3 regions of the Streptomyces sp. NPDC007905 genome follow, and region 1 is predicted to be linked to each of the others. Evidence: riboswitches for the same ligand, from Rfam matches in the RefSeq annotation. Region 1 holds a riboswitch; each other region holds the start of a gene.
The links. A riboswitch is a leader RNA that binds a small molecule or an ion and turns the genes downstream of it on or off. The one in region 1 is predicted to bind S-adenosylmethionine.
Positions count from the first base shown of each region.

Region 2: it holds a riboswitch for S-adenosylmethionine, as region 1 does, so the genes downstream of both, ACFZDC_RS03490 (ABC transporter permease subunit) here and ACFZDC_RS21855 (aminotransferase class V-fold PLP-dependent enzyme) in region 1, are expected to answer to the same signal.
Region 3: it holds a riboswitch for S-adenosylmethionine, as region 1 does, so the genes downstream of both, thrC (threonine synthase) here and ACFZDC_RS21855 (aminotransferase class V-fold PLP-dependent enzyme) in region 1, are expected to answer to the same signal.

Region 1 is NZ_JBIBKS010000012.1:31,959-42,195, forward strand. It holds gene ACFZDC_RS21835 (NYN domain-containing protein) at 76-1,419, opposite strand; gene ACFZDC_RS21840 (hypothetical protein) at 1,457-1,696, opposite strand; gene ACFZDC_RS21845 (rhomboid family intramembrane serine protease) at 1,849-2,646, shown strand; gene ACFZDC_RS21850 (Lrp/AsnC ligand binding domain-containing protein) at 2,643-2,924, shown strand; gene ACFZDC_RS21855 (aminotransferase class V-fold PLP-dependent enzyme) at 2,980-4,353, opposite strand; SAM riboswitch class IV at 4,543-4,659, opposite strand; gene trpD (anthranilate phosphoribosyltransferase) at 4,819-5,883, opposite strand; gene ACFZDC_RS21865 (cytochrome b N-terminal domain-containing protein) at 6,005-7,642, opposite strand; gene ACFZDC_RS21870 (Rieske 2Fe-2S domain-containing protein) at 7,639-8,697, opposite strand; gene ACFZDC_RS21875 (c-type cytochrome) at 8,694-9,506, opposite strand; gene ACFZDC_RS21880 (heme-copper oxidase subunit III) at 9,569-10,189, opposite strand.
Region 2 is NZ_JBIBKS010000001.1:726,860-737,096, forward strand. It holds gene ACFZDC_RS03465 (NtaA/DmoA family FMN-dependent monooxygenase) at 1-512, opposite strand, end outside; gene ACFZDC_RS03470 (LLM class flavin-dependent oxidoreductase) at 532-1,740, opposite strand; gene ACFZDC_RS03475 (putative leader peptide) at 1,855-2,169, opposite strand; gene ACFZDC_RS03480 (transporter substrate-binding domain-containing protein) at 2,281-3,300, opposite strand; gene ACFZDC_RS03485 (ATP-binding cassette domain-containing protein) at 3,406-4,221, opposite strand; gene ACFZDC_RS03490 (ABC transporter permease subunit) at 4,218-5,198, opposite strand; SAM riboswitch class IV at 5,554-5,664, opposite strand; gene ACFZDC_RS03495 (glutathione S-transferase C-terminal domain-containing protein) at 5,742-6,626, opposite strand; gene ACFZDC_RS03500 (putative leader peptide) at 6,706-6,828, opposite strand; gene ACFZDC_RS03505 (FAD-dependent oxidoreductase) at 6,981-8,141, shown strand; gene ACFZDC_RS03510 (2Fe-2S iron-sulfur cluster-binding protein) at 8,138-8,440, shown strand; gene ACFZDC_RS03515 (FAD-dependent oxidoreductase) at 8,433-9,836, shown strand; gene ACFZDC_RS03520 (dihydrodipicolinate synthase family protein) at 9,914-10,237, shown strand, end outside.
Region 3 is NZ_JBIBKS010000019.1:103,411-113,647, forward strand. It holds gene ACFZDC_RS30065 (carboxylesterase family protein) at 1-603, opposite strand, end outside; gene ACFZDC_RS30070 (NADH:flavin oxidoreductase) at 673-1,800, opposite strand; gene groL (chaperonin GroEL) at 2,484-4,106, opposite strand; gene ACFZDC_RS30080 (cold-shock protein) at 4,377-4,580, opposite strand; gene ACFZDC_RS30085 (MoaD/ThiS family protein) at 5,012-5,287, opposite strand; gene thrC (threonine synthase) at 5,284-6,567, opposite strand; SAM riboswitch class I at 6,585-6,726, opposite strand; gene ACFZDC_RS30095 (glucosyl-3-phosphoglycerate synthase) at 6,886-7,878, shown strand; gene ACFZDC_RS30100 (trehalose-6-phosphate synthase) at 7,971-9,398, shown strand; gene otsB (trehalose-phosphatase) at 9,400-10,233, opposite strand.

The sequences.
Region 1 (10,237 bases):
TGCGGTGATGCACGATTGACACTACGTTGCGTGACGGTTCGGTCAATTCGGGCATTGCGTATGTGCGTTGCACCTTCAGGACAGTCGCTTCAGAAGTACCGCAGAGGCGACGGGACGGGCACCCGCCCTGGCGACCCCGTCGGCCACCTCCCGGTCGGTCGAGACGACGATGACCGGACGGCCCGGCGGCTCCGCGCGCACCAGTTGGCGGATCAGCTCGTCGGCCGTGACCCCCGGCTTGGAGAACAGCACCCGCACCCCGCGCGGCGGCGCGAGCAGCACCGGCGCGGCCAGTTCGGCGCCGTCGAAGACGCATGTCACCTCGGCCCCGGTCTGCGCGGCGAGCGCGGAGAGCTGACCGAGGAGCCGCAACCGCTGCTTCTCCAGTGGCATCTGCGGATAGCCGGTCTTGGTGACGTTGTAGCCGTCGACCACCAGATGCGCCTGCGGCAGCGCGAGCAACTGGTCGAGGATCGCCGGGTCGTTCTCGGACAGGGCCCGGGCCGCGATGTCCTTCGGGGTCATTCGTCCCGGTTCGACCGCGTCCACGGTCTGGGCCGGGCGCACCGAGACCGGCGGCAGGGCGAGTTCGCGCCGCAACCCCTGGGTGGCTTCCAGCAGGGTGTCCAGCAGCAGCCGTACCCGCATGTCCTCGACGCTGCGTCCCTCGCGGGCCGCCCGGCGGGTGGCCTCCAGCGCGGCCTCGGCCTCGCCCAGGCGCGCCTTGAGCCGCCGGGACTCGCTCTCCGCGGCCGACACCTGCGCATGCGCCTCGGCGCGCACGGCCTCCGTCTCGCCCTGGACCTTGCGCAGCGCGGCCTCCCCGCGCTTGACGTCACTGAGGGCGGCACGGAGCTTGCGGTGCAGCGACTCCGCTTCCTTCTTCGCCGACTCCAGCTCCACGCGCAGCCGTTCGGTCTCGGCCCGGGTCTGCTCCCGGGCGTGGGCCAGCTCCTCGCGCAGCCGCTCCAGCTCGGCCCGGCTCTCCTCGTCGACCCGCTCGGCGTCGGCCCGCTGGGCCTCCTCGCCGGCCGCGGTGACCAGCTTCACCCAGCCCGCCGGGCGCAGTACGTAGGCCGCGGCCGCCACGTCGAGCGGGTCCGCGGCCGGGGGCGGCGAGCCGGAGTCGAGGGCGCCGGAGAGTTCCGGCTGCGCCTCTCTGAACTTCTCCCCGATCCGCTGCCGGAACAGCGGATCGGTCTCCAGCGCGGCCGCCATCGCGTTCCCGGCGAACTTGGCCCGCCGGTTCGGGGCGAACCGGGCGTACTGTCGCAACTGGGCGGGCAGCTCCGCCACGGTCAGGCCGCCGAAGCCGTCCGAGACGATCTGCACGACCCGCCGGCGCACACCGTCGGGCAGCGGACGGTCAAGCACCTCGGCGGTGCCGTCGCCCGGCCCCCCGCCTGCGGTCTCCACCATCCGTCACACCCCAATACCTGTACGGGGACCGCTCCGCTCAGGAGCCGGCGCCCGGCCTGTCCACGAGTTCCACCTGGTCCACCGCGTTGCACCAGCGGCAGCGGACCGACTCGATGGTCTCACTGACCACCTCGCGCTCCTCCACGGTCGGCTCACCCGCGAGGTCGAGGTGAACGTACTCGACCACCTTCGAGGAGCGGGTCACGTCGAAGCGGGTGAGATTGCCGCAGAGCGTGCAGCGCCATCGCGTCGTGGCGGTCGGCAGGGGAACCGTCATCGTGCCTGTTCGCTTCCTTCTCGGGTCGTTCGCGCCGCTCCTCGACGCGTGTGGCTCGTAACCCTACGGCCTGGCGGGTGCTCGCCGCCCGTCCGTCCACGGCGGCGAGGCGGTCTGTCAGCCTGCGTCCCGTTACGTCATGCTCTGTAGTCATGATCAGCACGTGGAGCACGGCGGCCGGCAGGACACTCAGGGCGGTCCGGGGCACTTCCGCGCCGACGACCTACGCCCTCATCGTCCTGTGCTCCCTGATCTTCGTACTGGGACCGGCCTCGGGACTCACGGGGGCGGCATACGGCTCCGGGGACGCCCTGCTCGCCGCGCAGCGCGCGTACTTCCGGCGCTGGGGGGTGGTCCCGGCCGAGCTGTTCGACGGACCGGCCCGGGAGGCGCTCACCCCCGCCACCGCCCTGTTCGTGCACGGCAGCTGGGTGCATCTGCTCGGCAACATGCTCTTCCTCTTCGTCTTCGGGATCATGACCGAGGAACGGATGGGCCGGGTGGAGTTCACCCTGTTCTACGTCGGCTGCGGTTACCTGGCCCTGCTGGGCTACGCGGCCGCCAACGCCACCTCCGAGCAGTCGCTGGTGGGCGCCTCCGGGGCAATCTCGGCGGTCCTCGGAGCGTTCCTCTACCTGTTCCCCCACGCCCGTGTGACCAGTCTCCTCCCCTTTCTCTTCTTCCTGCCGATGCGCTTCCCGGCCTGGGTCGTGCTGCCCTTCTGGGCGGCCCTGCAGTGGCTCGCGGCGGGCCGCTCGGGCGAGGGGCCCGGGGTGGCCTACCTCGCCCACCTCGTCGGCTTCGGCCTCGGCTTCGGCTACGCATGGGTGCGTTACGGAAGGAAGAGGGGCCCGACGGGCGGCCTCGGCAGGGCGGTGGTGGGAGACGGGCGGGCGACTAGAGTGAAGCCCGCAGCCGCTCCGGTACCCGAGGGAGAGAACCAGTCGTGATCACCGCGATCGTCCTGATCAAGACCAGCGTGGACCGGATCCCCGAGATCGCGGAGCAGATCGCCGCGCTGGAGAGCGTCAGCGAGGTCTTCTCGGTCACCGGCACCTACGACCTGATCGCCATGGTGCGGGTACGGCAGCACGAGGACCTCGCCGAGGTCATCCCCGGCCGGATCAGCAAGATCCCCGGCGTCGAGGGCACCGACACACACGTCGCGTTCCGCACCTACTCCCAGCACGACCTGGAGGCGGCCTTCGCGATCGGGCTGGACAACTGACCAGAGCGTCACGTCCACGGCCGCGACACCGGTGCCCGGCGGTGCCGGACGTCCGTCAGACGGCCGGGACGCAGCGGCCGTCCTCGGTGCGGTACTGCCACTTGGTGCCGTCCGTGACCAGCTCCCGCACGGCGTTGACGAACCGCTCGACGTGCTCGTCCGGGGTGCCCGCGCCGAAGCTGACCCGGATGGCGTTCAGGGACTTCTCGCCGGGCGCGGCCTCGGGGGCACCGCACTCGCCCTGGGTCTGCGGGTCGCTGCCCAGCAGGGTGCGCACCAGCGGGTGGGCGCAGAACAGGCCGTCGCGGACGCCGATGCCGTACTCGGCGGAGAGGGCGGCGGCGAAGTGGGAGCTGTTCCAGCCCTCGACGACGAAGGAGAGGACGCCGACGCGCGGGGCGTCGTCACCGAAGAGGGAGAGGATCCTGACCTCGGGGACGTCGGCCAGGCCCGCGCGCACCTTGCCGATCAGGTACTGCTCGCGGGCGACCAGGGTGTCGAAGCCGGCCTCGGTGAGCGCCTTGCACGCGGAGGCGATGGAGTAGGCGCCGATGACGTTCGGGGAGCCGGCCTCGTGACGTGCGGCGGTCTCGTGCCACTCCACGGTCACTCCCCCGTCCTCGCGTCGCGTGACCTTGCGGCTCGCGCCGCCGCCCGCGAGGTACGGCTCGGCCGCGACCAGCCAGTCGGCGCGGCCGGCCAGGACGCCGGAGCCGAACGGGGCGTACAGCTTGTGACCGGAGAAGGCGACCCAGTCGACGTCCAGGTCCGTCACCGACACCGGGTGGTGCGGGGCCAGCTGGGCGGCGTCCAGGACGATCCGGGCGCCGTGCGCGTGGGCCGCGGCGGCCAGCTCGCGCACCGGCCACAGCTCGCCGGTGACGTTGGAGGCACCGGTGACGCAGATCAGGGCCGGGGCGTGGGGGTCGCGGCCGGCCAGCGCCCGTTCCAGGGTCTCGACGGCCTGCCGCGGGGTGCGCGGTGCGTCGAGGTACGTGACTCGGGCGTCCTGCCAGGGCAGCAGGGAGGCGTGGTGCTCGGTCTCGAAGACGAAGACCTGGCAGTCGGCGGGGAGCGCGCGGGCGAGCAGGTTCAGGGAGTCCGTGGTCGACCGGGTGAAGATCACCTGGTCGGCCGCACGGCAGTCGAGGAACTCGGCGACCGTCCGGCGGGCGTTCTCGAACAGGTCGGTGGAGAGCTGGGACAGGTAGCCGGCGCCGCGGTGGACGCTGCCGTAGTACGGCGCGTACGCGGCCACGTCGTCCCAGACGCGCTGCAGGGCGGGGGCGCTGGCCGCGTAGTCGAGCGCCGCGTAGGTGACTTCGCCGCCCGTCACGAGCGGGACGGTGACATCCCGGCCCAGAACGGGCAGCGCCGCCGAAATGTCACGGCAAACGGTCTGGTCGGCGGCAGCGGTGAAGACGGACATGGGTGAACTCCCGTGCAAGCAGGTGGGACTCACCGCACGAGCGGACAGGGCTCAAGCGCGGGTGAGGGAAAAAGAAAAAGGGGTGTGCGGAGGCGGGGCTCTGCGGCCCTATCGCATTCGCTTGCTCACGGAAGGCTCCCTCGAACGACCAGGACCCCTGGCCCCACGCTCATTCAGAAGCGTGCGAGGGGTCCGCGCTTGCCGTAGACCTCACTGCCTACGGCCTGGTCTTCACCCGGGGCACCCCGCCACGGACGGAGGGTTGCCGGACAGCCGGCCGGGGCCGAATGACTGTCGCTCATGACCTGGTCGGAAAACTAGCCGAGCTGATCACCGGGGCGCAACTTCTGTCCGGATGCCGGGACGACGCCCAGCGCCGTGCCGCCGCGACGGCACGCGACCACGACGACGGAACCGGCGGTGCCGAGCCGACCACGACCCGATCGGCTCGGCCCGCCGCAGGCACTACGCGTTGCTCGCGGCCACCCACCGCTCCAGCGCCAGCTTCGCCGCGCCCGAGTCGATCGATTCCTTTGCCATGGTCATACCGGCGCGCAGCTGCTCGGCGAGCGGTGCGTCCGTCGGGTGCAGAGAGACGAGCGCGGCCGCCGAGTTCAGCAGGACCGCGTCCCGGACCGGCCCCTGCTCGCCGTCCAGGAGACGACGGGCGACCTCCGCGTTGTAGGCCGCGTCGGCGCCGCGCAGGGCGTCCACGGGTACGAGGTCGATGCCGACGTCCCGAGGGTCGAAGCTCTCCTGCGTGACCTTGCCGTCCCGGACCACCCAGACCCGGGAGGTGGACGTGGTCGTCAGCTCGTCCAGGCCGTCGTCACCCCGGAAGACCAGGGAGGAGTTGCCGCGCTCGGCGAGGACCCCGGCCACGATCGGCGCCATGCGCGGGTCGGCGACACCGACCGCCTGGGCGCGCACCTTGGCCGGGTTGGTCAGCGGACCGAGCACGTTGAACGTGGTGCGGATGCCCAACTGACCCCGGGCGGCCGCGACATGACGCAGCGACGGGTGGAACTTCACCGCGAAGCAGATGGTGATGCCGGCCTCGTCGGCGACCTCGGCGACCCGCTGCGGGGTGAGGTTCAGATTGATACCGAGCTTCTCCAGGACGTCGGAGGACCCGGAGGCCGAGGACGCGGCGCGGTTGCCGTGCTTGACGACCTTCGCTCCCGTCCCGGCGACGACGATCGACGACATCGTGGAGATGTTCACCGTCCTGGCGCCGTCGCCGCCGGTTCCGACGATGTCGACGGCCGGACCCGGTACCTCGATCACATTGGCGTGCTCGTACATGGTCCGCACGAGTCCGCTGATCTCCTGCACCGTCTCGCCCTTGGCCCGCAGGGCCACCATGAACCCGGCGATCTGCGCGTCGGTCGCCTCGCCGCGCATGATCAGGTCCATCGCCCAGGCCGTGTCGTCGGCGGACAGGTCCCGGCCGTCCAGCAGCCCGTTCAGCAGGGCGGGCCAGGAACGGCCCGCCGCGGTGTCGCCTCCAGCGGGGGTCACAGCGCTCATGAGCCGCTCCTGGGTGTCGTGGAAGAACAGTGTGAGGCCACCCTATCCAGCCCGCGGCACGGCGAAGGGCCCCGTCCGTAAGCCGGACGAGGCCCTTAGCCGTGGCGTGGCGACGCGGTGATCAGTGGTGGCCGTGGCCGCTCGTGATCTCCTTGTACTCCTCGACGGTGGGCTTCGGGATCTGGTTGTCCCCGCTGTAGTAGGCGTGGCTGAGCTTGGCGCGCAGCTTCTCGGACGCCTTCACCTTGCGCTCGACACCGTTCTCGTCGACCGCCGGGCCGACCTCGGCCGGCTCGTACTGGTGGTGAGCCGTGAGGGTGTGCAGCTGCTCCTGGCTGAGCGCCTCGTGGACCTCGATGAACTCACCGTGCGGCAGGCGCTTGATGATGCCGGTCTCGCGACCGTGCAGCACCTTGTCGCGGTCGCGGCGCTGCAGACCGAGGCAGATCCGCTTGGTGGTGATGAACGCGATGACCGGTCCGGCGAAGAAGAAGATCCGGACGAACCAGGTGACGTCGTTGATCGACAGGTGGAAGTGGGTGGCGAAGAGGTCGTTGCCACCACCGACCAGGCCGACCATGTACACGGTCACCCAGGCGGCACCGAACGCGGTACGGGTCGGGGCGTTGCGCGGGCGGTCCAGGATGTGGTGCTCGCTCTTGTCGCCGGTGACCCAGGACTCGATGAACGGGTAGAGCGCGATCACGCCCAGGACGAGGCCGAAGAGCACCAGCGGGATGAACACGCCCAGGACGAGTGTGTGACCCCAGAAGTTGATCTCCCAGCCCGGCATGTAGCGGACCAGACCCTCGGCGAAGCCCATGTACCAGTCGGGCTGGGCGCCGGTGGACACCTGGTCCGGGCGGTACGGGCCCATGGCCCAGATCGGGTTGATCTGGGCAACCGCGGCGATCGCCGCGATCACACCGAAGACCAGGAAGAAGAAGCCGCCCGCCTTGGCCATGTACACCGGCAGCAGCGGCATGCCCACGACGTTCTTCTCGCTCTTTCCGGGACCCGCGAACTGCGTGTGCTTGTGGTAGAAGACCAGGATCAGGTGGCCCACCACCAGGCCGAGCATGATGCCCGGCAGCAGCAGGATGTGGATCGAGTAGAACCGGGCGACGAAGTCGTGGCCGGGGAACTGACCGCCGAAGAGGAAGAACGAGATGTACGTTCCCACGATCGGCATCGACAGGATCGCGCCCTCGGTGAAGCGGACACCGGTGCCGGAGAGCAGGTCGTCCGGGAGCGAGTAACCGGTGAAGCCGGTGAACATGCCGAGGACGAACAGCAGGAAGCCGAACAGCCAGTTGATCTCACGCGGCTTGCGGAACGCGCCGGTGAAGAACACGCGCATCATGTGCACGAACATGCCGGCGAGGAAGATCAGCGCGGCCCAGTGGTGGATCTGCCGGATGAGCAGACCACCGCGCACGTCGAAGGAGATGTGCAGGGTCGAGCTGAACGCCTCGGACATCAGCTGTCCCTGCAGCGGGACGTAGCTGCCGTGGTACTCCACCTCGTTCATCGACGGGTGGAAGAACAGCGTCAGGTAGACACCGGTCAGGATGATGATGAGGAAGCTGTACAGGCAGACTTCGCCCAACATGAACGACCAGTGGTCGGGGAAGATCTTGCGCATGTTGGACTTGGCCAGGGAGTAGATCCCGAGCCGGCCGTCGGCCCAGTCGGCGACCCGCTCGCCGGCCGGTGCCTTCCCGCGGGGGCGGGGCTCTTCGTTCGCTGCAGTACTCATCCGCGCTCCCAGAATGCAGGACCGACGGGCTCCTCGAAGTCGCCGAGCGCCTGGAGGTAACCCTCGTCGTTCACGCCGATGCGCAGTTGCGGCAGGGCGTGACCGGCGGGGCCGAAGATCACTCGGGCACCGTCGGAGAGGTCGAAGGTGGACTGGTGGCACGGGCACAGCACATGGTGCGTCTGCTGCTCGTACAGGGAGATCGGGCAGCCCACGTGGGTGCAGATCTTCGAGAACGCGACGATGCCCTCGTGCGACCACTCGAGCTCGCGCTTGTCCTTGATGTTCTCCGGCTGGAGCCGGATGATCATCAGGGCCGCCTTGGCGATCTCGTTCTGGAAGTCCTCTTGGGTCTCCTCCAGGCCCTCGGGCTTGGCGAAGGTCAGCGAACCGACGGCGACGTCCTCGGGACGCAGCGGCTGGTTCGTGTTCGTGTTGACGAGCAGCTTGCCCTTCGCCCACAGGGTGTGGCGCAGCGAGGTACCGGGCAGCGGGCCGAGGTCGCGCAGCAGCATGACGCCGGAGAGCGGCACCAGGGTGAGCGCGCCGAACATCGTGTTGCGGATCAGCTTGCGGCGGCCGAGCGCCGACTCCTTCGCGCCCTCGCGGAAGTCGGCGTGGACCTTCGCGCGGACCTCGGGCGAGGCCTCGATCGGGTGACGCTCGTCGGCGACCTCCACGTCGGACATCAGGGTGCGGGCCCAGTGGACCGCGCCCGCGCCGATGCAGAACAGCGCCGTACCGAGGGTCATGCCGAGCGCGAAGTTCAGCGCGCTGAGGTGCCCGATCGGGAAGACGAAGATCGACTTGTCGTGCGGGATCGCCACGTACGACACGATGAAGCCGATGGTGGCCAGCATCGACACCGTGAACAGCAGGGCGACGACGCGCTCGGACCGCTTGGCGGCCCGCTCGTCGATGTCCTGGATCCGGTGCTCGTGAGGCGGCAGACCCGGGTCGGCGAACGGGTTCTCCTCGTCCGCGACGCTCACTGCGCCGTGCGCGTGGTCCTGCTCAGCGGGCAGGTTCTCTTCTGGAATGTCTTGGCTACTCATGACTTCTTGGCCTTTGCGGTCCGAGCGGCGACCCAGACGGCGACCGCGATCAGCGCGCCGAGACCGAAGATCCAGGCGAACAGACCTTCAGTGACCGGCCCGAGGCCGCCCAGCTCCATACCGCCGGGGTTGTCCGTCTCACTGCTGTCGACCGCGTGCAGGTACGCGATGATGTCCTTCTTGTTCTTCTCCGTCAGAGTGGTGTCGGGGAAGGACGGCATGTTCTGCGGGCCCGTCTGCATGGCCTCGTAGATGTGCTTCGGGTCGACGCCTTCCAGCGTCGGCGCGAACTTGCCCTTGGTCAAGGCACCACCCTTGCCGGTGAAGTTGTGGCACTGCGCGCAGTTGGTGCGGAACAGCTCGCCGCCCTTGGCGATGTCCGCGCCGTCCGGGCCGTACTGCTCCTTCGTCGGCACCGCGGGACCGGCACCCAGCGAGGCGATGTACGCCGCGAGCTGGTCGATCTCGGCCTGGGTGTAGATGTTCTTCTTCTTTGGGACCTGCGGGCCCTGCGAGGTGGCGGCGGGCATGCGGCCCGTGCCGACCTGGAAGTCGACCGCCGCGGCGCCCACGCCGACCAGGCTGGGGCCGTCGGAGGAGCCCTGGCCACCGGTGCCGTGGCAGCTGGCGCAGCCGACCTCGTAGAGCTTCTTGCCCTCCTTGATGGTCAGGGACTGGGAGGTTTCATCGGCCTGTGCCTTGCTCGCGGGCGCGAACGCGGCATACAGCCCCCCAGTGGCCGCCAGCGCGAGGAGTAGGACGACGACCGCCGCCAGCGGATGGCGTCGTCGTGCGGAGAGCTTTTTCACGGATTACCCCGGTGTCAGGATCTTCTGCGTCGATGCTTCTGGATGTGCGGGAGCGGTCCCGGCTACTTGATCAGGTAGATCGTGGCGAAGAGGCCGATCCAGACCACATCGACGAAGTGCCAGTAGTAGGACACGACGATGGCGGCGGTCGCCTGCTCGTGAGTGAACCTCTTCGCCGCGTAGGTGCGGCCGAGGACCAGCAGGAAGGCGATGAGACCGCCCGTCACGTGCAGGCCGTGGAAGCCGGTGGTCAGGTAGAACACCGAGCCGTACGGGTCGGAGGACAGGGAGATCCCGTCCTCCTTCACCAGCGAGGTGTACTCGTAGATCTGACCGCCGATGAAGATCGCACCCATGATGAAGGTGAGGATGAACCAGCCACGGAGCTTCTTCACGTCCCCGCGCTCGGCCGCGAACACGCCGAGCTGGCAGGTGAGCGAGGAGAGCACCAGGATCGTGGTGTTCGTCGCGGAGAAGGGCACATTGAGCGCATCGGCCATGTGCTTCCAGTGCGCCGGACCCGTCACCGATCGCAGGGTGAAATACATCGCGAAGAGGGCCGCGAAGAACATCAGCTCGGAACTCAGCCAGATGATGGTTCCGACGCTGGTGAGGTTCGGCCGGTTGACCGACGGGTGCGCGTGCCCGGTTTCTACTGTCGTTGCTGTCGCCACGACCGACATTATGTCGGTCGCTTATCCCGCCCTCACTCCGGGGGGTGCCGTTCGGAG
Region 2 (10,237 bases), on a different contig from region 1:
TCGCCGCGCCAGGAGTCGAACAGTTCGCCGGCGGTGGCCAGGAACTCCTTGGCGCGGGAGTAGCGCTCCTCCTGGGGCAGGAAGCCGCCGCGGCGGAAGTTCTCGCCGGTGAAGGCGTCCCAGGAGGTGACCACGTTCCAGGCGGAGCGGCCGCCGGAGAGGTGGTCGAGGCTGGCGAACTGGCGGGCCACTTCGTAGGGCTCGTTGAAGGTGGAGTTGATGGTGCCGGTCAGGCCCAGCCGGTCGGTGACGGCGGCGAGCGCGGCCAGCACGGTGAAGGTGTCGGGGCGGCCGACGACGTCCAGGTCGTAGATCTTCCCGCCCTGCTCGCGCAGCCTGAGTCCCTCGGCGAGGAACAGGAAGTCGAACTTGGCGCGTTCGGCGGTGCGGGCGAAGTGCACGAAGGAGCTGAACTCGATGTGGCTGCCCGCGGCCGGGTCGCTCCACACGGTGGTGTTGTTGACGCCGGGGAAGTGGGCGGCCAGGTGGATCTGCTTCAGCGGCTTGCTCATGGTCGTGCGTCCCTCCGGCTCAGGCGGTGGCTGCGGCGTAGCGGTTGGCGGGGCGGGCGAGCCCGAGGAGGCCGCGCAGGGTGTCGGCCTCGTAGGCGTGCCGGAGCAGGCCCCGGCGTTGCAGTTCGGGCACGAGGTGCCGTGTGATCCGCGGCAGGTCGTGGCCGGCCACGGCGGGCCGCAGCCGGAAGCCGGCCAGGCCGCCCTCCCGCAACTCCTCCAGCAGGTCGGCGAGTTGCCCGGGCGTACCGGCGAAGATCCGGGCGTCGCTGGTGTACGGCTCCCCCGCGAGGGCGTCGAGACGCTCGCGGCGGGCCCGGGCAGCCGCCGGGTCGTCGTCGAGGAAGACGACCAGGTCACCGAAGACGTGCAGGACCTGGTCGGCGCGGCCCGCCGCGGTCTGCTCGGCGCGGATCTCGGCGACGATCGCTCGCGCCTGGTCGGTGTCGTACGGGGTGACGTAGCCGATGTCGGCCTGGCGGGCGAGGAGCCGGTACGGGACGGTGTCGTGCGCCAGGGCGGTGACGACCGGCTGACCCTGGGGCGGGCGGGGCGTGATGGAGGGGCCCTTGACGCTGAAGTGGCGGCCCTCGAAGTCGATGTAGTGCAGCTTGTCGCGGTCGATGAAGCGGCCGGTGGCGGCGTCCCGGATCTCGGCGTCGTCCTCCCAGCTGTCCCAGAGCCGGCGCACGACCTCCACGTAGTCGGCGGCCTCGTCGAACAGCTCGGTGACCAGCTCCAGGGCGGCCGGGCTGTCGTAGGCGTCGATCAGCGGGATCGTGCGGCGGCCGAAGTGCGCGGCCTCGTTCGGCCGGGCGGTGATCTGCACGCGCAGTCCGGCGCGGCCGGTGCTGACGTAGTCGAGGCTGGCGATCGCCTTGGAGATGTGGAACGGCTCCGTGTGCGTGGCCACCACCGTCGGCACCACGCCTATGTGCCGGGTCAGCGGGGCGACGCGGGAGGCGATGAGCACGGCGTCCAGGCGGCCGCGTACCTGGTCGGTGCGGTCGTCCGGCTCGAGGAAGCGGGAGGACTGCGGGCCGAGGCCGTCCTCGATGGTCACGAAGTCGAGCAGGCCGCGCTCGGCCTCGGTGATCAGGTCGGCCCAGTAGCCGGCGGTGAACAGGTCCCGGGGCCGGGCCACCGGCTCGCGCCAGGAGGCCGGGTGCCAGCCGGTGCCGTCCAGGGCGACGGCAAGGTGCAGGAAAGAAGGAGGAGTTGCGGACACGTGGGTGCCTTCCTGGATGTCCGGACGAGAACACCGGCTCGCGCGGCAGGACGTCGGCGGCGGGCGAGCGCGGCAGGGTGAGGGCCCGGGCCCGGGAGGTGGGACCGGGAGAAGTCAGTGGCGACAGAGCGCGCCGGCGACGCGCTGGAGGTCTATGTGCGGCCGGGAGTGCAGGCGGACGGAGCGGTACGCGTGAGGGACGCGCAGCGGGAGTGCGTGTGTCACGGCCGGCACCTCCCTCCGTCGGGCGCGGCGGGCCTGATCGGCGTCCGCCTGGCGGATCTCGTCATGACGGGGAACGCCCGGGCGGCCCCGGATGTTCCCGCCCCCCAAGTGTCTTCGGGCGGGGGCACCCGCAGGATGCGCGAGCCACGACCGCTCCCCGGCCGGGACGCCCCATCGCTCGGGCGTCCCGGTCCGGTCGGTCACCGAGGCGTCCTCGCCGTCGTCGAGCCCGCGTGCCGCTGGGCCGCCGCGGGCCCGGACGCACAGCCCACGTCTCCACTCGACTCGCGTGACCGCTCCGGGTGTGACCTTTCCTCAGGAGTTGTCCAGTGGCAGCCCGGGCGGGTTGACCCTCGCCTTGTCGACGGCCTCGTTGGAGAGGTTGTAGGCCGCCAGCCACTTGGCGTACTGCCCGTTCTCGATCAGGTGGTTGACGGCGTCCGCGATCGGCTTGGCGAGTCCGCTGTCCTTCTTCGTGGTGGCCGCGATCAGGCCCTGCAGGGTGGTGCCGGCACCGGAGAAGGTGCCCGCGCTGCGGGTCGGGGCGGGCGAGTCGGCTGACTGCTTCTCGTGGTAGGCGAGGCCGGGGTTGGCACCGAAGTACGCGTCGATCCTGCCGCCCGTGAGGGCCAGATAGGTGGCGTTCTTGCCGGCGAAGTTCTTGACGGTGAGGGTCTTGCCCTCCTTCTTCAGCTTGGTCTGCCATTCCAGCAGGATCTTCTCCTGGTTGGTGCCGTTGTCGACGGCGACCGTCCTGCCCGCGAGGTTCTCGTAGTTGCCGTCGAAGTTCCAGGTGCTCTTCTTCTGCACCTCGAAGCCGAGGTTGTCCTTGCGGTAGGAGGCGAAGTCGTACTTCTTCTTGCGCTCCTCGGTGTCGGTGATGTTGGAGAAGCCGACGTCGGCCCTGCCGCTGTCGATGCCGACGAACATGTTCTCCCAGGTGAAGTTCTTCACCTCCGGCCTCAGGCCCAGGACCGCGGCGACCAGGCGGCCGAAGTCGGGCTCGGCGCCGGTGAGGGTCTTCTGGTCGGAGCCGACGAAGGCCAGCGGCGGGAAGCCGTCGGGCAGGGCACCGATGGCGATCCGGAGCGTGCCGCTCTTGCGGACGGACGCGGGCAGTTCGGCGCTGATCGACTTCACCTCGGAGACCTTGAGCGTGGTTTCGGTCGCCGCGCCGTTGGACACCTTGCCCACGGTCACCGTGCCGGCGGCGGCGGTCGTGGTCGCGGCGTCGCTGTCACCACCGCAGGCGGCGAGCCCGGTGGCGAGGGTGGCGGCGGTGGTCGCCGCGGCGATGCCGCGTATCAGGCTGCGTCGGGAAGGGTGGCTGGGCATGGCTGTCCTTGTCGTTCAGAGGGTGATGAGGCTGCTGAGGGTGATGAGGGTGGGGTGGGGGGAACTCGTGGTGGACCGGTCGGGGCTGCCCGAACTCGGCTCGTCTCACAGGACCTTGCTCAGAAAGTCCCGGGTCCGTTCGTGCCGGGGCCGGTCCAGCACCTGGGCCGGCGGCCCCTGCTCCACGATCCTTCCGCCGTCCATGAAGACGATCCGGTCGGCGACCTCGCGGGCGAAGCCGATCTCGTGGGTGACGATGACGAGGGTGGTGCCGCCGGTCGCCAGGTCCTTGATGACGGAGAGGACCTCGCCGACGAGTTCCGGGTCGAGTGCCGAGGTCGGCTCGTCGAAGAGGATGATGCCGGGTCGCAGGGCGAGGGCGCGTGCGATGGCGACGCGCTGCTGCTGGCCGCCGGACAGCTGCCTCGGGTAGGCGCCGGTGCGGTCGCCGAGGCCGACCCGGGTGAGCAGTTCGCGGGCCAGCTCCCGCGCCTCGGGCCTGTTCAGCCTTCCGGTGGCGACGGGGGCCGCGGCGACGTTGTCGAGGACGGTCAGGTGCGGGAAGAGGTTGAAGTTCTGGAAGACGAAGCCGATCCGGCTGCGCTGGGCCAGGATGGCCCGCTCGCTCAGTTCCTTGAGCCTCCCCCAGCCTTCGGCCGGGGGGACCCCCACCCCGTTCCGCCTCACACCGATCGGTTCGCCGCCGACGCTGACGTGGCCGATCTCGGGCTTCTCCAGGTGGTTGATGACCCGCAGCAGCGTGGACTTGCCGGAGCCGGAGGGTCCGATGACGACGGTGACCTCGCCGGGGCGGACGGTCAGGTCGATGCCGTCCAGGACGCGGTGGGTGCCGTACCACTTGTGGACGTCGTGCACCTCCAGGGCGGCCGGCGTCGTCTCCAGGGTGTCGGTGGTGGTCATACGGCGGCCTCCCTGCGCAGCCGGGCCCGGAACTCGCACAGGCCCGCCCGCGCCTTCTGCAGCGGGGTCGGCGGCAGGCTGCGGGTGGCACCGCGGGCGAAGTACCGCTCGACGTAGAACTGGACGACGGACACCACGCTGGTCAGGATCAGGTACCAGACGGTGGCGACGAGCAGCAGCGGCACGATGTCGCCGGGGTAGGTGCTGCCCATGGTCTGCACCGAGCCGAACAGGTCGAGCAGCGAGACGTAGAACACCAGGGACGTGCTCTTGATCAGGCCGATGAGCTGGTTGACGTAGTTCGGGGTGATGGACCGCAGGGCCTGCGGGAAGACGATGCGGGTGAACTGGTAGCCCTTCGGCAGGCCGAGCGCGGCCGCCGCCTCGTGCTGGCCCTGGTCGACGGAGAGGATGCCGCCGCGTACGACTTCGGACGCGTACGCCGCCTCGTTGAGGCTCAGACCGATGACGGCGACCGTCATGTCGGTGGCGAGCCTGGACTCGTCGAAGGTGACGAAGGCCGGTCCGAAGGGGATGCCGAGGCTCAGCGTCTTGTACAGGGCGGAGAAGTTGTAGAGGAAGATCAGGACGACGATCAGCGGTACGGAGCGGAACAGCCAGGTGTACGTCCAGCTCACCGCCCGCAGCACCGGACTGCCGCTGAGGCGGCCGAGGGCCAGCAGGATGCCGCCGAGCAGGCCCAGCACGGCGCTGAACGCGGTGACTTCGAGGGTGACGACGAGCCCGTCGAGGAGGGTGGGGCGCAGGAACCAGTAACGGAAGCGGTCCCACTGGTAGAAGGGGTTCGTGGCGAGTCCGTGTGCGATCTGCGCGACGAGCACGAGGACGACGGCGGTGACGATCCACCGGCCGGGCCGGCGCAGCGGCTGAACCCGCTGCGCGGTGAAGGACTTTGACGGTGTGTGGACGGTGGGCGCCTCGGCGAGGGACAAGGCTGCGCCCGGGGGTTCACTCATGGCGGGCTCCGGCGGAGTCGGACACCCCGGGATCGCGGCGAGCGGGTGTGGGCCACGGCGGCGCTACGGCACGGGGCGGCACACGGGAACGCGCGGGAACCGGGGGCTGGGCGGACAACGGCACACCGCCGAGACGGTGTGCGTCAGGCACGCGGGGACTGGAAAGAGGAGGTCAGCCCCGACAGCGGGCACGGCCCGATGCGGTACACAGTGCGCTGTTGACGCGGAGCAGATCGACGGCGCGGTCGGCGACGAGGAGCCCGGCGTACGGCGCCACGCAACTCTGGACGCGGCTCGTCGCCGTCCGGAGAGCTGCGTGCATGGCGTCACCTGTCACTGTTCCGGCCCCGCAGGGCCCTCGCGCTTACCGAAAACGTCGTCCGGTCCGGTCGTCACCTGGGGCACCCCACCGCGATGCGAGGGTTGCCGGTCAGCGAGCCAGGGCTTGGCGCTGACGCTCATGACCGTTCTGAGCCGCAAGTAAGGCAGTTGACCGTTCGAATGTCAACGGTTGTCCGTTGGGTGGACCTGCCTGACCGGCTCTCACCAGCGGTGACTGTCCGGTGCCTGCGCGACGTGGGTGGTCCAGTCCAGGATCTGGACAGCGGCTCCGGCGGCCTCGAGGCCCTGGCACCGACCGTGGTGGCGGCGGGCGATGCCGTCCAGGTCCAGGTGGGTGCCGAAGGCGGGCCGGGCGGCCAGGCGGCGGGCGTGGGCCCACAGCGCCGGGTGGTCGGCGATGCGGTGCACGGCGGACGCGTCGAGGTGGTAGCGGTGCACGGTGTCCAACTGCACCAGGGACACCCACAGTTCGATGTCGGCCGCGGTGAGCCGGCCGTCGATGATGGACTCCTCCCCCTCCAGGTGCCGCTCCAGCCTGCCCAGCGTGTCCAGCAGCACCTCCAGTGCGGCGGCGCGCTCGGCGGGGTCGGAGTCGGCCTGTCCGGCGCGCTGCGCGGCCCCCTGGATGCCGGCGCAGAGCCGTTCGACGGCTTCGATCTGGCTCTCCGTGCCGCACGGATACAGAGAGGGCCGGCCGTCGCGCGGGAAGCGGTCCAGGTCGCGCAGGATGTCCGGGGTGTGGGTGCTGACGATGCGTCCGGACCAGTCGTCGCTGAGCACCGGGGCGAGGGCCGGTCCGGTGTAGTGGTGGGCGCTCGCCTCGTACAGCGGCCGCAGGGCCGAGTGGCCGCCGCCGGGACAGTCCGGTACGGCGGGCAGGAAGGTGACCGGACAGCCGGCGTCGAGACCGAGGAGGCTGTGGCCGATGGCGAGCCGCAGCCCGTCGGGACAGGCGGTGGACAGATGGAGGCGATAGCGGTGCGGCACCGCGTAGTGGCCGCTGCGCGCGTCCCTGCCGATCCGGCCCCGAAAGGCCGGTGCGGTGCGGCGGGCGGTCGGGACGGCGGCGAGCGGAGTGATGGACATGCGTCTCCCCTGGTGCGGGCGCGCGGACGTGCGCGCGACGGAAGCGTTCCCGGTGGGTGGGTGCGAGGGTGGGCCCGGCTCAGCGCTGACGGCTGATCGCGCTGCAGACACGCAGCAGGTCGATGTGCAGGCGGGAGGTGAGAAGCGGCGCGCGCAACGACGTACGGCCCGCTCGGTCGGCGACCGTTCCGAGGCGCACCATGTTTCCCTACCTGTTCACTAGGATTCCCTCCCAGGAGTGTCGATCCGGTCTCCTCGCGGCGTCAAGGGGGCGTCCACGCCTGGGACTCCGGCCGGGTGACGAGGGCGGTGCGGGGTCTCCTCAGGGAGTGCGACATGTGACATAGTACTGATGTGGCGAAGCGACTGACCTGCGATGTCGTGGTGGTCGGAGCCGGCATGGTGGGCGCGGCCTGTGCGCTGTACGCCGCTCGGACCGGCCTCGACGTGAGGGTGGTGGACCGGGGCCCGGTGGCCGGCGGCACCACCGGCGCCGGCGAGGGCAACCTGCTGGTCTCCGACAAGGGACCGGGCCCAGAGCTGGATCTCGCCCTGCTGTCGGCCCGCTTGTGGGCGGAGCTGGCCGGGGAACTGGGGGCGTCGGTCGAGTACGAGCCCAAGGGCGGTGTGGTGGTCGCCTCGACGCCCGGCACCCTCGGCGCGCTGGCGGACTTCGCCGAGGGCCAACGGGCCGCCGGTGTCACGGCCGAGCCCGTCGGCGCCGACGAACTGGGCGAGCTGGAACCGCGGTTGGCCCCCGGCATGGCGGGTGGTGTCCACTATCCGCAGGATGCGCAGGTCATGCCCGCGCTGGCCGCCGCCCACCTGCTCCACGCCTCCGGAGCGCGCCTGCACACGGGCCGGGCCGTGACCGGGGTGCTGCGCGCGGCCGACGGCACGGTGCTCGGCGTCCGTACCGGGCAGGGGGACATCCACGCGCCGGCGGTGGTGAACGCGGCCGGCACCTGGGGCGGCGACCTGGCCGCGCTGGCGGGCGTACACCTGCCGGTCCTCCCGCGGCGCGGCTTCGTCCTGGTCACCGAGCCGCTGCCGCGCATGGTCCGGCACAAGGTGTACGCCGCGGACTACGTGGCCGACGTGGCGAGCGACTCGGCCACGCTGAGGACCTCGCCGGTCGTCGAGGGCACGGCCGCCGGCCCCGTCCTGATCGGGGCGAGTCGTGAACGGGTCGGTTTCGACCGCTCGTTGTCCCTTCGCGCGGTACGGGCGCTGGCGGCCGGGGCGATCGCGCTGTTCCCCTTCCTGGAGCGGGTGCGTGCACTGCGGACGTACGCGGGATTCCGGCCCTATCTGCCCGACCACCTCCCGGCGATCGGCGCCGACCCCCGGGTGCCCGGGCTGTATCACGCCTGCGGCCACGAGGGCGCCGGCATCGCACTGGCCACCGGAACGGGGCAGTTGATCGCCCAGGCGCTGACCGGGAAGACGGCCGGTCTGGATCTCGCGCCGTTCCGTCCGGAGCGGTTCGAGGCGAACGGAGGGACCACGCGGTGAACCCGCGGGAACTGGCCCGGGCCAGGGCGGGCGCCGCCTTCACCTTCACCTTCGACGGCAGGCCCGTGGCGGCACTGCCCGGCCGGACGGTCGCTGCCGCCCTGTGGGCGGCCGGGACGACCTCCTGGCGCGGCGCACGCGGAGCCGGCCGGCCGCGCGGGGTGTTCTGTGGGATCGGGGTGTGCTTCGACTGCCTGGTGACGGTCAACGGCCGTGCGAACCAACGGGCCTGCTTGGTGCCGGTACGACCGGGTGATGTGATCCGCACACAGGAGGGGACGGGCGGGGACGATGACTGAGCGACCGCATCTCGCCGTCGTCGGGGCGGGCCCGGCGGGACTGGCCGCGGCACTGGCGGCGGCCGCGCGGGGCGTGCGCGTGACCCTCGTGGACGCGGCCGAGCAGGCGGGCGGGCAGTTCTACCGGCAGCCCGCCGCCGCCCTGGGGGCACGCCGGCCGCAGGCCCTGCACCACCAGTGGCGCACCTGGGAACGGCTGCGGGACGGCCTCGACCGGCACCGCACCGCGGGGCACGCGGTCCATCTGGCGGATCACCATGTCTGGTGCGTGACAAGGGAGTCGGGCGCCGCGACGTTCACGGTGCACGCGCTGCGCGGCCCGCTGCAGGAGGAGGGGGTCACGGTACGCGCCGACGCCGTGCTGCTCGCCACCGGCGGCTACGAGCGGGTGCTGCCCTTCCCGGGCTGGACGCTCCCCGGTGTCGTCACCGCGGGCGGCGCCCAGGCCATGCTCAAGGGCGGCCTGGTGCTGCCGGGCCGTACCGCCGTGGTCGCCGGCACCGGACCCCTGCTGCTGCCCGTGGCCACCGGCCTCGCGGCGGCGGGTGCCCACGTGGCGGCGCTGGTCGAGTCCGCCGATCCGAGGGCCCTGCTGCGACGGGCACCGGCGTTCGCCGCGCAGCCCGGGAAGCTCGCCGAAGGTGCCGGGTACGCGGGCCGGTTACTGCGGCACGGTGTCCGCACCCTGACCCGGCACACCGTCGTGGAGGCGCACGGCACCGACCGGCTGGAGGCGGTCACCGTCGCCGCGCTCGACCGGGACGGACGGCTCGCACCCGGCGGCGCCCGCCGCATCCCCTGCGACACCCTCGCGGTGGGCCACGGCATGCTGCCGCACACGGACCTCGCCGAGACGCTCGGCTGCGCCCTGTCCGGGACGGACGTCCGGGTCGACGCCGAGCAGCGCACCGATGTGCCGGGCGTCTGGGCGGCCGGCGAGGCCACCGGGATCGGCGGTGCGGGCCTCGCGCTCGCCGAGGGGCACATCGCCGGCCGCTCGATCGCCGCCCGTCTGCACGGCGCCGTACCGGACCCGCGCCGGTGGGCCGCGGCCGCCCGGGCCCGCGCCCGCCTGCGGGAGTTCTTCGCGGCCCTCGACGCGGTGTGCGCCCCGCCTGCGGACTGGGCCGACCGGGTCACGGACGACACGGTGGTGTGCCGCTGCGAGGAGGTCACCGCCGGGCAGGTCCGCACCGCCGTCGACGGGCTCGGGGCCGAGGACCTGCGCACCGTGAAGCTGCTGACCCGGGCCGGGATGGGCTGGTGCCAGGGGCGGATCTGCGGGCCGGCGGTGGCCGGGCTGTCCGGCTGCCCGCTCACGCCCGGGCGCCGGCCGTTCGCCCGCCCGGTTCCGCTCGGCGTGCTGGCCGGACCGCCCGAGGAAAAGCCGGACTGACGGGCACGACACCCTTCCCAGGGCTGCACAGCTAAGCCTCAGTAATATGTCACACCCTATTGGATGGGGGACCGCTCATGACCCACCCGGAGAACCGCCCCTGGCGCGGTGTCCTCGTCGCCACCGCGCTGCCGTTGCGCGAGGACCTGTCGGTCGACCACGACCGGTACGCCGAGCACTGTTCCTGGCTGGTGGAGAACGGCTGCGACGGCGTCGTGCCGAACGGCTCCCTGGGCGAGTACCAGGTGCTGAGCCCCGAGGAGCGCGCCAGGGTGGTGGAGACGGCCGTGGCCGCGATCGGCGGTGCACGGGTGATGCCGGGCGTCGCCGCGTACGGCTCCGCCGAGGCCCGGCACTGGGCGGAGCAGGCGGGCGAGGCGGGCTGCGAGGCGGTGATGCTG
Region 3 (10,237 bases), on a different contig from region 1:
CGCCCCGGCCGACTCGCCGAAGACGGTGACCTGGCCGGGGTCGCCGCCGAACGCCGCGATGTTCGCCTGGACCCACTCCAGGGCCGCCACCTGGTCCAGCAGGCCCCGGTTCGCCGGTACGCCGTCGAGGCGGGCGAAGCCCTCCACGCCCACGCGGTAGTTGCAGGTGACCACGACGACATCGCCGTCCCGGGCGATGCGCTGCGCGTCGTAGCCGGGCTGGCCGGCGTGGCCCATCTTGTACGCGCCGCCGTAGATCCACACCATCACCGGGCGGCCGGCGGACGGGTCCGGTTCGGGGGTCCAGACGTTCACCGTCAGCCAGTCGTCGCCCACCGGGCCGGCCGACAGGCCCGCGCGGCCCTGGATGCCGACGTCCTGCGGGGGCGGCGGGCCGAACGCGTACGCCTCCCGGGTGCCGTCCCAGGGCCGGGCCGGGCGCGGGGCCTGGAACCGGGCTCCGCCGACCGGGGGTTCGGCGAAGGGGATGCCCCGGAAGACCGCCAGACCGGCCTCGTGGCGGCCACGCACCGCGCCGGTGGCGGTGCGCACCACGGGTCCGGCGGTCTCCGACGTCGGGGTCTGCGACTCGCTCGTCGTCATGCTCGCTCCTTACTGGTCATCAGAGGAACGGAACGGATCGATCACACGTGCCCGGCGGCTCCGGCCGCTTCAGCTCAGCGTCTTCACCGCGGCCGCGTCGTACGGCTTCAACTCGTCGAAGCGGTTGGAGAGGACCTTCGCCGCCCACTCCGGGTCCTGGAGCAGGGCGCGGCCGACGGCGACCATGTCGAACTCGTCGGCCTCCAGCCGGTCCAGGAGGTTGTCGATGCCCTTGACCGGGGAGCCCTCGCCCTGGAAGGCGTTGATGAAGTCGCCGTCGAGGCCCACCGAGCCGACGCTGATGACCTGCTTGCCGGTGAGCTTCTTCGTCCAGCCCGCGAGGTTGAGGTCGGAGCCCTCGAACTCGGGGAGCCAGTAGCGGCGGGTGGAGGCGTGGAAGACGTCGACGCCGGCGGCGGACAGCGGGGTGAGGATGGCCTCCAGTTCCTCGGGGGTCTCGGCCAGGCGGGCGCCGTAGTCCTGCTGCTTCCACTGCGAGTAGCGGAAGAGGATCGGGAAGTCGGGGGACACCGCCTCGCGGACCGCCGCGACGATCTCCGCCGCGAACCTGGTGCGGGCCACCGGGTCGCCGCCGTACGCGTCCGTGCGACGGTTGGTGCCCGCCCACAGGAACTGGTCGAGGAGGTAGCCGTGGGCGCCGTGCAGCTCCACGCCGTCGAAGCCGATGCGCTCGGCGTCGGCCGCGGCCTCGGCGAACGCGGCGACGACGTCGTCCAGGTCCTGCTGTGTCATAGCCTTGCCGGTGGGCTCGGCACCCTCGGTGACGAGGCCGGACGGGCCGACGGCGGGCGCGTCCGCGAACGGCGGTTCGCCCTGCTTGCGCACCATGCCGATGTGCCACAGCTGCGGCACGATCGTGCCGCCCGCCGCGTGCACCGCCTCGGCGACCTTCGCCCAGCCGGCCAGCTGCTCCTCGCCGTGGAACCGGGGCACGCGGTCGCTCTGCCCGGCCGACTCGTGGCCGACGTAGGTGCCCTCGGTGACGATCAGACCGACACCGGCGGCGGCGCGGCGGGCGTAGTACGACCGCACGTCCTCGCCGGGGATGCCGCCCGGGGAGAACATCCGGGTCATCGGCGCCATCGCGATCCGGTTGGGAACGGTGAGCCCGTTGAGTGTGATCGGACGGGAGAGGATCTGGGCCGCGCGGGAGGCGGGGGGCGTCGTGACGGTCACGTGGGGGCTCCTCAGGGGGTGACTCTGGCTGACCGAAGGGTATGTGCGCGTGCATTGTTGCACCTTCTGAAGCAACTGCCTATGCGCTGCCCCACATTCCGGCCCGACGAAAGCCCTCACGTGACACCGCTCACACTGCCGGTCCAGCCACGGCGGCGGCAGCGGGGGCGACTGCCGGGAAGCCGCCGACGACGACCTTCCCCCGGACCGGTCCAGCACGGGTGAGAAGCGAGCGAGCAGCCCGAAAGACCAGTGGCCCAGCCCGCGTCGGCGACGACGGTCGGCTCACCGGGCATCCTCGGCCGGCGGGCGTGCCCGCGCCTCACCTGCACGCCGGGCCGGCGCAGCGGCTCACGGCCGGTGGGCGACCCCTCCCTGCCCGGCCTGCCGAACGATGGGCAGATGTGGGCCACCGTGTCTCTGGAAGTGACTGCGCGGACAAGGCCGGGCAAGGCCCGGCATTGGCCCAGTCGTGCCCATGGGGCCGAGTCAGGAGAAGCACGACACTCGCCGAGAAGCGGGCGGCCCCACGGTCGCTCACCGGCTCCCGAGCCTCACGTTCCCGGAGAAGCTCAAGGACTACGCCGGCCGGGGCCCGTGCAACGCCCGAGGGCGGCACCCCCAGCCAGAAGCTGGACGTACCGCCCTCGGTTCGAAGGACAGGCGATCAACCGTCAGGTCGATCAGAAGTCCATGTCACCGCCCGGCATGCCGCCCGGAGCGGCCGCGGCGGCCTTCTCCGGCTTGTCGGCGATGACGGCCTCGGTGGTGAGGAACAGCGCGGCGATGGAGGCGGCGTTCTGCAGGGCGGAACGGGTCACCTTCGCCGGGTCGATGATGCCCTCGGCGACCAGGTCGACGTACTCGCCGGTCGCGGCGTTCAGGCCGTGGCCCGGGGTCAGGTTGCGCACCTTCTCCACGACGACACCGCCCTCGAGGCCGGCGTTGACGGCGATCTGCTTCAGCGGGGCCTCGAGCGCGAGCTTCACGGCCTGGGCGCCGGTCGCCTCGTCACCCTCGAGCTCCAGCTTCTCGAAGACGTTGGTGGTCTGCAGCAGGGCCACGCCACCACCGGCGACGATGCCCTCCTCGACGGCGGCCTTCGCGTTGCGGACGGCGTCCTCGATGCGGTGCTTGCGCTCCTTGAGCTCCACCTCCGTGGCGGCACCGGCCTTGATGACCGCGACACCGCCGGCGAGCTTCGCCAGGCGCTCCTGCAGCTTCTCGCGGTCGTAGTCCGAGTCGCTGTTCTCGATCTCGGCGCGGATCTGGTTCACGCGGCCCTGCACCTGCTCCGAGGAGCCGGCACCGTCCACGATGGTGGTCTCGTCCTTGGTGACGACGACCTTGCGGGCGCGGCCCAGGAGGTCCAGGGTCGCGTTCTCCAGCTTGAGGCCGACCTCCTCGGAGATGACCTCGCCGCCCGTGAGGATGGCGATGTCGCCGAGCATGGCCTTGCGGCGGTCACCGAAGCCCGGGGCCTTGACGGCGACGGACTTGAAGGTGCCGCGGATCTTGTTGACGACCAGGGTCGACAGGGCCTCGCCCTCGACGTCCTCGGCGATGATCAGCAGCGGCTTGCCCGACTGCATGACCTTCTCCAGCAGCGGGAGCAGGTCCTTGACCGAGGAGATCTTGGAGTTGGCGATGAGGATGTACGGGTCCTCGAGCACCGCCTCCATGCGCTCCATGTCGGTCGCGAAGTAGGCGGAGATGTAGCCCTTGTCGAAGCGCATGCCCTCGGTGAGCTCGAGCTCCAGACCGAAGGTGTTGCTCTCCTCGACGGTGATGACGCCTTCCTTGCCGACCTTGTCCATGGCCTCGGCGATCAGCTCGCCGATCTGGGTGTCGGCGGCGGAGATGGACGCGGTGGAGGCGATCTGCTCCTTGGTCTCGACGTCCTTCGCCTGCTCCAGCAGGGCGGCGGAGACGGCCTCGACGGCCTTCTCGATACCCCGCTTCAGAGCCATCGGGTTGGCACCGGCGGCGACGTTGCGCAGGCCCTCCTTGACCAGGGCCTGGGCGAGCACGGTCGCGGTGGTCGTTCCGTCACCGGCGACGTCGTCCGTCTTCTTGGCGACTTCCTTGACCAGCTCGGCGCCGATCTTCTCGTACGGGTCCTCGAGCTCGATCTCCTTGGCGATGGAGACACCGTCGTTGGTGATCGTGGGGGCGCCCCACTTCTTCTCGAGGACGACGTTGCGGCCCTTGGGGCCGAGCGTCACCTTCACGGCGTCCGCGAGCTGGTTCATGCCGCGCTCGAGGCCGCGCCGCGCCTCCTCGTCGAACGCGATGATCTTGGCCATGTGAAGTGGTCCCTCCAGGACTGGGGGTGATTCCTTCGGACCGCGCCCGCGCCCGCGACGGACGGCTCGCCGGCCTGTGGTTCCTTGCCCCACGTGGCCTGCGGGCCTCACCGACCCGGTCCTTCTTTGTCACTCTCACCTTCAGAGTGCTAACGCAATGATTAGCACTCGGGCATGGCGAGTGCAAGCGCCTTGGGGGGATCAGCCCGGGGCGAACAGGACGAAGGGCCCACACCCCCGAGGGGTGTGGGCCCTTCGCGTGAAGAACGTTCAGGCGGTGACGCGAACCATGTCGGCCTGCGGGCCCTTCTGGCCCTGCGAGATCTCGAACTCCACCCGCTGGCCCTCTTCCAGGGTGCGGTAGCCGTCCATCTGGATCGCGCTGTAGTGGACGAAGACGTCCGCACCACCGTCGACCGCGATGAAGCCGTAGCCCTTCTCCGCGTTGAACCACTTGACGGTGCCCTGAGCCATGCCTAACTCCCCTATTACTGGCCCTTGCACAGATCCACACTTCGCGGACCCGGGTCAGACCTCACCCCCCATTGGTCGGGGGCGTGCGCCGGAACGCGTCGACCGCGGCTGAATGTATCTGTCCAACTGCCGTCTGCAACAGGTCAATCGGACGAGAATTCTGGACGAGCCCGATCCGGAATCTGACGAGAATTCAGACAAATTCAGGGCAAGTCGGGCTCCATAAATGGCTCAAAAGCCGCATAAAACCCGCGCATTTTGGCTACTTCTTGTCGGGTGTGCGGCGCGATTTCCGGGGCCTGCGACCCGCAGATCCGGAACGCTTTCCCCAACTGTACCGCGCTCAATCACACTGAATGGCCCCCTCCGTTTCTCTCACGGAGGAGGCCATTCGATGAACAATCGGTAACCGCGGTTACCGAAGGTAATGCTCAGCCGCCGGCGACGGCCGGAATGATGGAGACACCGGCACCGTCCGGGGTCGCGGTCTGCAGCCCCTGCTCGAAGCGGACGTCGTCGTCGTTGACGTACACGTTGACGAAACGGCGCAGCTTGCCCTGGTCGTCCAGCACCCGGGCGGCGATGCCGGCGTGGTTCTTCTCCAGGCTCTCGATGACCTCGGCGAGGGTCGCGCCCTCGGCGGGGACCTCCGCCCGGCCGTCCGTGTAGGTGCGCAGGATGGTGGGGATGCGAACGGTCACGCTCATGCGAGGCCAGCCTCTCGGAAGGAGTCCAGGGTCGGGCGGATGGTGGCGGTGAGGCCGGTGCCGGCCACCGCGTCGAGGGTCTTGAGGCCGTCGCCGGTGTTGAGGACGACCGTGGTGAGCGACGGGTCCAGGACGCCGTTCTCGATGAGCTTGCGCGTCACGCCCACCGTCACGCCACCGGCCGTCTCGGCGAAGATGCCCTCGGTGCGGGCCAGCAGCTTGATCGCGTCCACGACCTGCTCGTCGGTCACGTCCTCCACCGCGCCGCCCGTGCGGCGCGCGATGTCCAGGACGTACGGCCCGTCGGCCGGGTTGCCGATGGCCAGCGACTTGGCGATGGTGTTCGGCTTCTGCGGCCGTACGACGTCGTGGCCCGCCTTGTACGCGGTCGACACCGGCGAGCAGCCCTCGGCCTGGGCACCGAAGATCTTGTACGGCCTGTCCTCGACGAGCCCGAGCTCGACCAGTTCCCGTAGGCCCTTGTCGATCTTCGTGAGCTGGGAGCCGGAGGCGATCGGGACCACGATCTGGTCGGGGAGCCGCCAGCCGAGCTGCTCGCAGATCTCGTACGCCAGGGTCTTGGAGCCCTCCGCGTAGTAAGGCCGCAGGTTGACGTTGACGAAGCCCCAGCCCTCGCCGGCCGGGTCGCCGATCAGCTCGGAGCAGAAGCGGTTCACGTCGTCGTAGTTGCCCTCGATGCCGACCAGCTCACCGCCGTAGACCGCGGCCATGACGACCTTGCCCTGCTCCAGGTCGTGCGGGATGAACACGCAGGACCGGAAGCCGGCCCGGGCGGCCGCGGCGCCGACGGCACCGGCCAGGTTGCCGGTCGAGGAGCAGGAGAGCGTGCTGAAGCCGAAGGCGCGCGCCGCCTCCAGAGCCTGAGCGACCACTCGGTCCTTGAAGGAGTGCGTCGGGTTGCCGGAGTCGTCCTTCACATACAACCCGCCGGTGACACCCAGTTCGCGCGCCAGGTTGTCGGCCTTGACGAGCTTGGTCCAGCCCGGGTTGAGGTTGGGCTTGTCGGCCACGTCGGCGGGGACGGGCAGCAGCGGCGCGTAACGCCAGATGTTCGCGGGGCCCGCCTCGATACGCTTGCGGAGCTCTTCGGTGTCGTAGGCGGAGAAGTCGTAGGCGATCTCCAGCGGGCCGAAACACTCCTCGCAGGCGAACACCGGCCCGAGGGGCACCCGGTGACCGCACTCGCGGCAGCTCAGGGCCGCGGCGGGGCCGAGGTCGACGGTGGGATTGCTGGTGCTTGCAACGGTCTGCACAGCCATGGAGGCGAGGCCCTTTCTCCTCATCTTCCTCACGACGCATCTCGCCGTGAGACGGATTTGGCACCTTCCCTAGCCGGGAGCCTCGCTGGAGAACGAGAACCGACTGGAGGGTTGCCGGGGCTTCATCGGGCCGTGTCCCTCTGCCCCTCTGGATGAGCTGTATGTGGTTGTGAACGCGCGCGACCCCCGACATGCAATGGTCATCGGCGTTGTTCAAGACTGTAACCGAAGGCCAGGACAGTTGAGATAGTCGTCCGAACCGCGAGATGGATCACACCGAGTCACCGCTGTGATCACGACAGTGAGGAGCCGCAGACCGTGCTGGAAGAAGTCGAGCGCTGGCTGGCCACCCGCTCCTGGTCCGTGGCCGATCGCCCTCTCCACCGCATACTGGCCGCCAAGCAGCGCACCGGCCAGTCCGTCTCCGTCGTCCTGCCCGCGCTGAACGAGGAGGAGACGGTCGGCGACATCGTCGCGGTCGTCCGTCACGACCTCATGCAACAGGTCCCGCTGGTCGACGAGATCGTGGTCGTCGACTCCGGGTCCACCGACCAGACCTCCGAGGTCGCCGCCTCCGCGGGCGCCCGGGTCGTCCACCGCGACGACATCCTCCCGCGTATCCCGGCCGTCCCCGGCAAGGGCGAGGTGCTGTGGCGCTCCCTGCTGGTGACCGGCGGGGACATCGTCTGTTTCATCGACGCCGACCTGAAGGAGTTCTCCTCCGACTTCGTCTCCGGGATCGTCGGCCCGCTGCTCACCGACCCGGGCGTCGACCTGGTCAAGGCCATGTACGACCGCCCGCTCGGCAGCGAGGAGGTGGGCGCCGAAGGAGCTCGGCAGAAGGGTGCTGCCGGGCGACGGGCGGGCCAGGGCGGCCGGGTCACGGAACTCATGGCCCGCCCGCTGCTGAACATGCACTGGCCGCAGCTGGCCGGCTTCGTCCAGCCGCTGGGCGGCGAGTACGCGGCCCGCCGATCGCTGCTGGAGCAGCTGCCGTTCCCGGTGGGATACGGCGTGGAGCTGGGCATGCTGGTGGACGCCCTGCACCTGGTGGGCCTGGACGCGCTGGCGCAGGTCGACGTGGGCGTGCGCAAGCACCGGCACCAGGACGGACAGGCGCTGGGCCGGATGGCCGCGGCGATCTACCGCACGGCGCAGCTGAGGCTCGCCCGCGGGCATCTCATCCGTCCGTCCCTGACCCAGTTCGAGCGGGGTGAGGACGGGTTCGAGCCGCGCACCTATTCGGTGGACACCGAGGAGCGCCCGCCGATGGCGGAGATCGCGGAGTACGCGGCGCGCCGGGTGGCGTGAGGGCGCACTCGCACTGGGAAACGGCTGTATACAGCCCCCTCGAGGGTGGAACGTACGTTTGAGGGTTTCCGGGCCGGGCTAGGTTGAGGCTTATGGCTTCCAGGCACGGTGCTGAGGTGCTGGTCGCGTCCAACCGCGGCCCGGTTTCGTACGAGGTGCGCCCCGACGGCGCGGGCGGCTCGCTGCACGCCAAACGGGGTGGTGGCGGGCTGGTCTCGGGGCTGTCCGCCATCGGGTCCGACGCCAACGCGGTGTGGGTGTGCGCCGCGCTGGGCGACGGCGACCGCGAGGCGGTGCGGCGCGCGGGCGGTGGGCTGCTGCCGGCCGAGGACACCGGTGGGCAGCGGGTGCGGATGCTCGACATCGACACGAGCGTGTTCGCCGACGCGTACAACGGCATCGCGAACTCGGTGCTGTGGTTCGTCCACCACATGCTGTACCAGACCCCGCTGGAGCCGATCTTCGACGCGGAGTTCCGACGGCAGTGGGCGTCGTACGAGGCCTACAACCAGGCGTTCGCCGAGGCGCTGGCCGAGGAGGCGGCGCAGGGCGCCGCGGTGCTGATCCAGGACTACCACCTGGCCCTCGCGCCCCGGATGCTCCGCCAGCTCCGTCCCGACCTGCGCATCGGCCACTTCTCGCACACCCCGTGGGCCCCGCCGGACTACTTCCGCCTGCTGCCCGACGACATCGCGGCCGAGCTGCTGACGGGCATCCTCGGCGCGGACCGGGCGGCGTTCCTGACCCGGCGGTGGGCGGACGCGTTCACCGACTGCTGTCACGCGGTACTGGGCCCCGGCATCCCCTCCGGGACCCGGATCGGGGTGCACGGGCTGGGGGCGGACGCGGACTTCCTGCGCGAGCGGGCGCACCGGGCGGACGTGGACGAACGGATGGCCCTGCTGCGGAAGGAGATCGGCGAGGGGCGCCGAACGATCGTCCGGGTGGACCGCACCGAGCTGTCCAAGAACATCGTGCGCGGCCTGCTGGCGTACCGGCAGCTGCTGGAGGACCACCCCGAGTGGCGCGAACGGGTGGTGCACGTGGCCTTCGCCTACCCGTCCCGGCAGGACCTCGCCGTCTACCGGGAGTACACGGCCGAGGTGCAGCGGGTGGCGGATGAGATCAACTCGGTGTACGGCACGCCGGGTTGGACGCCGGTGGTGCTCCATGTGAAGGACGACTTCGCGCGCTCGCTGGCCGCGTACCGGCTGGCCGACGTCGCCCTGGTCAACCCGATCCGGGACGGCATGAACCTGGTCGCCAAGGAGGTGCCGGTCGTCTCCGACGAGGGCTGCGCACTGGTGCTGTCCCGGGAGGCCGGGGCGTACGAGGAGCTGGGCGAGAACGCGTTCGTGGTGAACCCGTACGACATCGTGGGGACGGCGCGGGCGCTGCACGAGGCGCTGAGCCTGCCGGGGGCCGAGCGGGCGGAGCGCTCCAAGCGGCTGGCGGCCGCTGCCACCGCGTTGCCGCCCGCTCAGTGGTTCCTGGATCAGCTGGGTGCGCTGAACGGCTGAGTCAGCCGATCCGCTCCGCCAGTGCCCGCAGCAGTCCCACGACACCCTCGGGACCCTCCACCACCATGTCCGCCCGTTCCGCCAGTTCGGTGACCTCCGTGCTGCCGCTGCAGACCAGGAGGCCGGGGACGCCGTCCGAGCGGAGTTTCTCGACCGCCGCGAACGCGGGGAGGTCGCCGAGGTCGTCGCCGGCGTAGAGGACGGCCCCGGCGCCCGTGGCGCGGACGTGGTCGAGGAGGGCGACGCCCTTGTCCATGCCGGGCGGGCGGAGTTCGAGGACCAGCCGGCCGGGCTCGACGATCAGGCCGTGCCGGGTGGCGAGGTCGGCGAGGGGTTCGCGCAGGGCCTCGAAGGCGGCCTGGGGGTCGTCGGCACGGCGGGTGTGGACGGCGACCGCACGCCCCTTCTCCTCGATCCACGCGCCGTGCCCGGCGCCGACGCGGTCCAGGAGGCCCGGCAGCTCGGCGCGGACCGCGGCCACGCCGGGGTGCGGTGGTGGTGCGCTGAGCTCGCCGGTCGCGGCCTGCCAGCGCTCGGCGCCGTAGTGGCCGAGGACGACGAGATGTTCCAGGCCGGGCACGCCCGCGAAGCCGCCGTTCCGCACGGCGACCTCGGCGGGTCTGCCGGTGACCACGGCGACGGAGGCGACCTTGGGGGCGAGCGCGGCGAGCGCGGGTACGGCATCGGGGTGGGCGCGGGCCTGCTCGGGGTCGGCGACGATGGGGGCGAGTGTGCCGTCGAAGTCGAGGCCGATCACCGCGGTGTGCGGCATGGCGAGCAGCGCGGCGAGTCCGTCCCGCCCGGCCTGGGTTGCCGGGGTCGGCAGAAGGTCCATACAG